One region of the Paenibacillus sp. Leaf72 genome, then DNA from elsewhere that is predicted to be linked to it. Evidence: a T-box and tRNA genes for the amino acid it is inferred to sense, from the RefSeq annotation. Region 1 holds a T-box; the other holds one or more tRNA genes.

Region 1 (4,299 bases):
TGTCTATGTCAAGACGGCGCCCCTTGCTCAAATGCGAGAACCGGCTGGCGGGCTGGACGTTCGCATAGGCACTTTTTTAAGTGAAGCTTGGCTGGAAGCCTATATGTCGATGGCGAAGCATACCGATGATGAGCGGCAGACGCTTAAAAAAATGTTCGCATCACCGCCGTTTCAGACGGGCTTTGCTGTGCTTTATGTAGAGGGAGTGCCCGCGGCTTGCGGTATTGGCGTGATGGAGCGAGGATATATCGGTCTGTATGCCGTCGTGACCTCACCAGTTTTTCGCAGGCGTGGATTTGGCGAGCAGCTTCTGCTGCATATTTTGCAGTGGGGCAAGGAGAATGGGGCGGAGCACAGCTATTTGCTCGTTACGCATGCCAATGATGCGGCTAACCGCTTGTATGACAAGCTAGGCTTTACGCTGCAATATAACTACTGGTATCGGGTGAAAAAATTACCGGCGTCCCATTAACCCGGGCGAAGTGGAGGGGCGATTACGTTGAAGCAGGCAGGCGGAAAATTCGATTCCTTTACTCAAAAAGTGACAGCCGTTCTTATTTTCGTTTATACGATATGGCTCATTTATGCAATGTTTTTTGGCTTTGGCCGGCAGGCGAGAAGCGGTACTGTGCTGCGATATAATGTCATTCCTTTTTCAACCATCAAGCTTTATGTAACGAACTTTCATCATATGCCCTTTATCGATTGGATCATTAATATGGGCGGTAATATTGTCGTATTTGTACCCTTTGGCTTGGCGCTTCCGATTGTTTTTCGCTGGCGGCTGGGCAAGGTGCTGCTGTCGTTTGTGCTGTTTATTACGCTGCTGGAAGTGCTGCAAATGCTTACGAGGCGCGGCAGCTTCGACATTGATGATATTCTCATGAACAGCGCAGCTGTTGTTCTTGGCTATGGCATTGTTTTCTGGTTTCGGAAGCTGGCAGTTGGCAAAAGAGGCATTCAAAGAACCTATTGATGATTCCATTCTATCGGGGGACATCAGGGGACATAAACAGCGCCCCGGACTCTCTTAATAAGAGAAGGCCGGGGCGCTGTTTATTTTTATTCGAAAATCAAGCCCATTAAGTCTTCCTTCGTTACTTTGCCGAAATAATAGCTTAAATCGATCTCGCCGAGCAGCTTGCCGAGTGCAGCAGCTTCATAACGCTGACCGATGAGCTGCTTGGCAAATTCGCTGCTCTCGCCACGACCGAAGAAATCGCCATATACGGCGGCATCTGCAATTAGACCTTCCTCAACTTGCAGGCGTACATCGAACGTTCCAGCTCCTTCGATCCGCTTCGTCTGGCGCATATTGAATGCTGGAGATCGGCCATAATTCCAATCCCAGCTGCGATAGCGCGTTTGTGCCAGCTCGCGGACATCCGCCCATTGCGCCTCGGACAGCTCGTAGTAAGGGATTTCCTCACTGCCTTCAAAAATGGAAGCAAGCACGCTTTGGCGGAATTCATCAATTGTAATCGGCTCTGCCAGAAACTCGGAAATGTTGGCTACGCGGCTGCGAATCGATTTTGTCGCTTTCGACACGTATTTTTCAGGATTCGCTTTCAAAGCCGATACGACATTTTCAATTTCGGAATCAAACAGCAAGGTGCCATGACTGAACATTCTGCCGCGTCCTGAAAATTGTGCGTTGCCGGAAATTTTACGTTCGCCTACTTGAATATCGTTGCGGCCCGTAAGCTCAGCCTGAACGCCAAGCGCGGCTAGTGCTTTCACGACCGGCTCGGTAAATTTCTTGAAGTTATGGAAGGATTGGCCGTCGTCGCTCATGATGAAGCTGAAATTCAAATTCCCTTCGTCATGATATACGGCTCCGCCGCCGGACAGCCGGCGCACGACATGGATGTTGTTTTCCTCTACGTAGCGCGGGTTGATTTCTTCCAGCGTATTTTGGTTTTTGCCAATAATAATGGAAGGCTCATTAATATAAAACAGTAAATAATCGTCCTCCGGCGGCAGCGACCGTAAAATATATTCTTCCAGCGCCAAATTAAGCGCAGGGTCTGTTATATGGTTGTTGCTTACAAAACGCATCATAACGATTCCTCCGAAAATAGTAATGGGTTGCAAAAGCTTGCTGCTCCTATTATACCCCTCCTTGGGGCAAATGCCATGGATAAATGAGAGCGGCTTTTTCACCCGCAAGGAGAAAGGCGGTTCCTCGCAAAAAATGACTGACGTTCAAGCATCGTTCATCTAAGCATGCAAGAAGTGAGTGTATTGGGATAAAAAGGGAGCAACTTAGAGGCTTGTCCCTTGACATCGCGTCAAAGCTTCATTATAATCGGAACTAATTCTTAAAATGTCACATATGGCGTTGATAAGGAACAGTAGTATCGCGGGGCATGGCTTAGAGAGCCGGCGGATGGTGCAAGCCGGACCTGCAGCGATATGAATCTCACCTTGGAGCTGTGCGCGCAAGCGTACCGTAAGGCCTGCGTTAAAGGCAACAAGTGAGCACTCGGCAAAGCATGTCCGGGGGCTAACTAGGGTGGTACCACGGGAGACAGCTCTCGTCCCTAGCGATCATACGCTAGGGGCGGGAGCTTTTTTGCATGGAGCCGCTGAAATTTTGCTTTACCAAGCTTAAGGAGGAAACATTCATGAGTCAAGATCAGCAACCGCAAGGCTATAATCCGCTGATAGTAGAGCCGAAATGGCAAAAATATTGGGATGAGAACAAGACGTTCGCTACGAAGGAAGAAGCGGGCAAACCGAAATTTTATGCACTCGATATGTTCCCTTATCCATCCGGTTCAGGCCTGCACGTCGGTCATCCGGAAGGTTATACGGCAACGGATATCGTGTCGCGTTACAAGCGTCTGCGCGGCTTTAACGTCCTGCACCCGATGGGTTGGGATGCATTTGGCCTTCCTGCAGAGCAGCATGCACTGGATACAGGGCAGCATCCGCGTGAAATTACATTTAAAAATATCGACAACTTCCGCCGTCAAATCAAATCGCTCGGCTTTTCCTACGATTGGGATCGCGAGTTTAGTACGACTGACCCGGATTATTATAAATGGACGCAGTGGATTTTCATCCAGCTGTACAACAAAGGCCTTGCATATGTTGCTGAAGTTCCAGTTAACTGGTGCGAAGCGCTGGGAACTGTGCTTGCCAACGAAGAAGTCATTGACGGACTAAGCGAACGCGGAAATCATCCGGTTGTACGCAAGCCAATGCGCCAATGGGTACTGAAAATTACCGAATATGCGGAGCGCCTGCTGGAGGATCTGGAGGAGCTTGATTGGACGGAAAGCATCAAGGATATGCAGCGCAACTGGATCGGCAAGTCTACAGGCGCCGAAGTGACGTTTGCTATTGAGGGCCATGACGCGAACCTTGTCGTGTTTACGACGCGTCCGGATACTTTGTTCGGCGCCACTTATTGCGTGCTTGCGCCTGAGCATGAGCTGGTTGCCCAAATTACGACAGCGGAACAAAAGGCGGCTATTGAGGCTTACCAGCTGACAGCTTCCCGCAAGAGCGATTTGGAGCGTACTGATCTGGCGAAGGAAAAATCCGGCGTATTCACGGGTGCGTATGCGATTAACCCGGTCAATGGCGAGAAAACGCCAATCTGGATTGCCGATTATGTACTGGCAGGCTACGGTACAGGTGCGATTATGGCGGTTCCAGGCCATGATACGCGCGACTGGGAATTTGCCACACAGTTCGAATTGCCGATTGTGGAGGTCGTGCAAGGCGGAGATATTTCCAAAGAAGCCTATACTGGCGACGGTGCCCACGTAAATTCCGATTTGCTGAACGGGCTTAATAATGAAGAAGCGATTGCGAAAATGATCAGCTTCCTTGAAGAAAAAGGCAGCGGCCATGGCAAAGTGACGTACCGTCTGCGCGATTGGCTGTTCAGCCGCCAGCGTTATTGGGGCGAGCCGATTCCGATTCTTCATCTGGAGGATGGCACAATGAAGCCAGTACCAGAGGACCAGCTTCCGCTGCTGCTGCCGGATGTTGATGCGATTAAGCCTTCGGGTACAGGGGAATCACCGCTTGCGAATGTTACGGAATGGGTCAACACGATTGATCCAGAAACGGGTATGAAGGCGCGTCGCGAGACGAATACGATGCCGCAATGGGCGGGCAGCTGCTGGTACTACCTGCGCTTTATCGATCCGAAAAACGACAAGGAAATTTGTTCGCCGGAAAAACAGCGCGAATGGCTGCCGGTTGACCTGTATATTGGCGGAGCGGAGCATGCTGTGCTTCACTTGCTGTATGCGCGCTTCTGGCATAAAGTATTGTATGATC
Region 2 (4,299 bases), on a different contig from region 1:
GGTATTGGGGGCGGATTGATGAATCAAGAGTCATACATTATGGATATTATTCGGGGAGACGATTGGATGATGGACATCCTGCATACGGCAAGGGCGCTCGATTTGCCGGACTGGTGGGTATGCGCCGGGTTTGTGCGTTCTAAATTGTGGGATGTGCTGCATGATTTTAAGAAGCGGACGCCGCTTGCGGATGTGGATGTTATTTATTACGATGCCGAGTATCCGAGTGAGCACATCGAGAAGCAGCTGGAGCAGCAATTGCGGGGCCTGAGACCCGAGATCCCTTGGTCAGTGAAAAATCAGGCGAGAATGCATGTCGTCAGCGGCTTGCCGCCTTATTCCTGCGCGGTGGATGCGATTTCCAAATTTCCAGAAACGGCGACTTCGCTTGGGGTGGCGCTGGATGCGAATGGCCAGCTTCAGCTAGCGGCTCCATGCGGAGTAGCTGATGTCCTTCAAGCTGTGCTAAGGCCTACCGTTTATTATGAGCAGGGGACGGTCAATTACCACGTATACGAACAAAGAATCGTTAAGAAAAATTGGCAGGCGACATGGCCAAAAGTTCATAAAGCAGAGCAGCAGGAGGGATGACAACATCATATCTTAACAAAAATTAGTACTGTAATTACGAGTTTGCGCATTGACAGCCTGCCTTTTTTCTCGTTTAATTAAATAGACCGTTCTCTATAATTAAGGTGGTGAAAAGGTGGCTTCAAAGCCGAATGCCCGCCAGCAGATCATAGATACAGCAATGAAGCTGTTTTGTGTGCAAGGGTATCATGCAACGGGGTTAAATCAAATTATTAAGGAAAGCTCTTGTCCGAAGGGGTCCTTGTACTACTATTTCCCTGAAGGCAAGGAGGAACTGGCGGTTGAATGTATTTCAACGATTAAGAATTTTGTGCTGGAAAAATGGCGGATGAATTTTGAACAGACTTCTAGTCCTGCAGCAGCCATCCAGGCCCATATTTCCGACATCATTCACGATGGGAAGCAATCGCAGTTTAGAGGATTTATGCCATTCAGCTTTTGGATGGCTGCTGAGACATGCCTGATTAGCGAAAGACTGAGAGCAGCGTGCCAAGTCGTTTTTATTGAATGGCAGCAGTATATTGCCCAGCAGCTCGTTGCCAATGGAGTGAATGACAACAGCGCTGCTGAAATAAGCAATGTGATTCTTTCCTTAGTGGAAGGTGCGCTTATTTTGGCCATCACTCATGGCGATGAGAAGCCGCTCGTCCATATTTCGCGTCTCGTGCCGTCAATTGTTAATGGTGGCCCAGCAAGCTAGAACAACAGGTTACAGCAAAATGAATTTTTAATTCGCAGGAGGATGACATAAGTGCAAGCAGGAACGATGCAAGAGACTTCAACTTCACCCAATAAGACTTACAAAGTAATGCCGATTATGATTTCGCTATTGCTTAGCGGATTTATCGGTTTTTTTAGTGAGACCGCTCTAAATGTAGCATTGACTGATTTAATGAGAGATTTGAGCGTTAACGAGGCCACTGTACAATGGCTTACGACTATATTTTTGCTGACGCTGGGAGTACTGGTGCCGGTTTCAGGCATGCTGCTGCAATGGTTTACAACACGGCAACTGTTTGTATGGTCATTGATTTTTTCTATTATAGGAACATTCGTAGCGGCTCTTGCACCGAACTTTGAAACGCTGCTTATTGCGCGTGTGCTTCAAGCAACGGGAACAGGGCTGCTGCTGCCGTTATTATTTAATACGATTCTCGTCATTATCCCGATTGAGAAGCGTGGCGCAGCGATGGGGATTATCGGCCTCATTATGATGTTCGCACCAGCAACGGGGCCCACTTTTGCCGGTATTTTGATCGCAAACTTAAGCTGGCACTGGATTTTCTGGGTGTCCTTGCCGTTTTTGATTATTTCGTTATTTGTAGGGCTTGTCTATTTGCAAAATGTTTCTACCTTGACTAGGCCGCGTATCGACATATTGTCGATTTGCTTGTCTACCCTCGGCTTTGGCGGTGTCGTTTACGGCTTTAGCAGCGCGGGAGAAGGAGAGGATGGATGGGGCAGCGCGAAGGTCATTATCGCGATGACCGTAGGTATCGTTGCACTCATTTTATTTGTTATCCGCCAGCTTAAAATGAAAGAGCCAATGATTAATTTGACGACGTTTAAATACCCCATGTTTACGATCGGCTTAATTATGGTGTTTATTTGTATGATGGTTATTTTGTCCTCCATGCTGATACTGCCTATGTATTTGCAGCGCGGCCTTATGATGAGTCCGTTGACCGTTGGGCTGCTTCTCCTCCCAGGTGGGCTTATTAATGGCTTCTTGTCTCCTGTAATGGGCGGACTGTTTGATAAGTATGGACCAAAATGGCTCGTTCTTCCGGGCCTGTTGGTTGTTGCGGTTGTACTATGGTTTTTCTCTGATATTTCTACCGCGTCGACGACTGCGTTGATCATCGTGCTGCATTCCCTGCTAATGATCGGGATTTCGATGATTATGATGCCTGCGCAAACGAATGGTTTGAATCAGCTTCCACCTGAGCTGTATCCGCATGGAACAGCGATTATGAACACCTTGCAGCAGGTTGCGGGTGCCATTGGTACAGCGCTGGCAGTGAGTATCATGACAGCAGGAATGGAAAAATTCCTGAAGACAGCAGAAGGAAATCCAGAATCGCCAGCCAACTTGGTTAGCGGATTGACCGTTGGCGTGCAAAATGCTTTTATATTTGCCATGGTGCTTGCCCTTGTTGGGCTTGCCATTGCTTTCTTTATTAAGCGAGTGAAGGTGACGGCAGCAGGCGAACAAGGAGCTTAATTTCGGCTCTAAATAGAAGCCCAAATTATTTTTGAAACTTTTTTTGAAAAATGCTTGCGTGTTGCGATGTTTTCTGATATATTATATTTATTCGCTGTTAGCGAACATCGCGCGCGTGTGGCGGAATTGGCAGACGCACTAGACTTAGGATCTAGCGTTTCACGACGTGGGGGTTCAAGTCCCTCCACGCGCATTATGAATGGAAGAGTAAGGACTGTTTCAAGTAGTTTTTAACTACTGAGAAACAGTCCTTTTCTTTTATGTTTGTTTATTTGTTATCCGCCCCTTTTTTCTCTATTAGCAGTAAGGGATGTCATCTATTACATAAGATGTCCGATTTTGCTATAATGGGACGATATATGATAGCAGAAGGGAAGCGTTGGGCTTGAAACAGGTCACCATTTATGATATTGCCAAAGAGGCCAAAGTATCGGTTGCCACCGTATCCAGGGTATTGAACGATACCGCCCCGGTAAAGGGATCTACACGAGCCAAGATTGAAGAGCTTATTCAAAAATACAACTTTCAGCCTAACGCAATGGCCAGAAGCTTACTAAAAAAAGAAACCGGCATTATTGGTGTCATTGTTCCTGACCTAACCAATCCCTTTTTCCCGGAAGTGTTCGCTGGAGCGGAGGAGGAGGGACAGCAGTCTGGGCATACTTTTCTGCTTAGCAATTCTATCGGGGATTACGCGAAAGAATCGGAGTATCTCAGCATTATGCGGGAGAAACGCGTCGATGGTGTTATTTTTTTAGGGGGAAGAATTAATTTAAAAAACTGCGATGAGCATTTGGTGCAGGAGCTCGTGCAGCATGCCAGCATCATTCCGACTGTGCTCGTTAACGGCGGGCTGCGCAATACGAACTTGATTAGAGTTGCTACGGACGAAGCGGTAGGTACTGCTCTCGCGGTCCGGCACCTAATCGAGCTGGGTCATACCGAAATCGGCTTCATTGGCGGGGAAAGCCATATGACGACAACTTCAATCAAGCTGCGGGCCTTCCGAAAGACGATGAAGGATGAGGGGCTTAGAATTCGGGACAATTGGCTGCTGCCGGACAGCTTCTCCATCGATTCGGGCAAGCGCCAAATGCTGAAGCTGCTCGAAATGGAAGAGAGGCCAACCGCTGTTTTCTGCGTCAACGATTATACCGCGATCGGGGCAATTAAGGCGGCGACGGAGGCTGGACTTACCATTCCAACTGACATTTCGATTGTTGGATTTGATGATATTCCGCTGGCGCATCATTTTATCCCTGAGCTCACTACCGTTTCTCAGCAGGCGCATGAGCTTGGGCGAATGGCGGTTCAAGTGCTTAAAGCGATCATGAAGAAGGAAAAGGTCAAACAGCTTACTTCTTTGGCACCACAGCTTATTGTTCGGCAAAGTACGGAAGCGCGGAGCGGCCAAAAGAAGGTCAGCTCGAATTAGAAGGCTGCATGAGGGGAGCTTTCCGCGCCTGATGCAAGAACGCCCTGAA

Evidence for each region. The T-box of region 1 lies ahead of leuS (leucine--tRNA ligase). A T-box ahead of a tRNA ligase gene usually reads a tRNA of that ligase, here a tRNA-Leu.
Region 2: it encodes a tRNA-Leu, which carries the amino acid that the T-box ahead of leuS (leucine--tRNA ligase) is inferred to sense. The anticodon was not compared.

The regions. Positions count from the first base shown of each region.
Region 1 is NZ_LMLV01000001.1:724,141-728,439, reverse strand. Features, by position in the region: gene ASF12_RS33445 (GNAT family N-acetyltransferase) at 1-472, shown strand, start outside; gene ASF12_RS03200 (VanZ family protein) at 500-976, shown strand; gene ASF12_RS03195 (lipoate--protein ligase) at 1,063-2,058, opposite strand; T-box leader at 2,333-2,548, shown strand; gene leuS (leucine--tRNA ligase) at 2,628-4,299, shown strand, end outside.
Region 2 is NZ_LMLV01000015.1:37,576-41,874, reverse strand. Features, by position in the region: gene ASF12_RS18055 (nucleotidyltransferase family protein) at 19-591, shown strand; gene ASF12_RS18050 (TetR/AcrR family transcriptional regulator) at 707-1,291, shown strand; gene ASF12_RS18045 (DHA2 family efflux MFS transporter permease subunit) at 1,358-2,815, shown strand; tRNA gene ASF12_RS18040 (tRNA-Leu) at 2,927-3,008, shown strand; gene ASF12_RS18035 (LacI family DNA-binding transcriptional regulator) at 3,201-4,250, shown strand; gene ASF12_RS18030 (hypothetical protein) at 4,282-4,299, shown strand, end outside.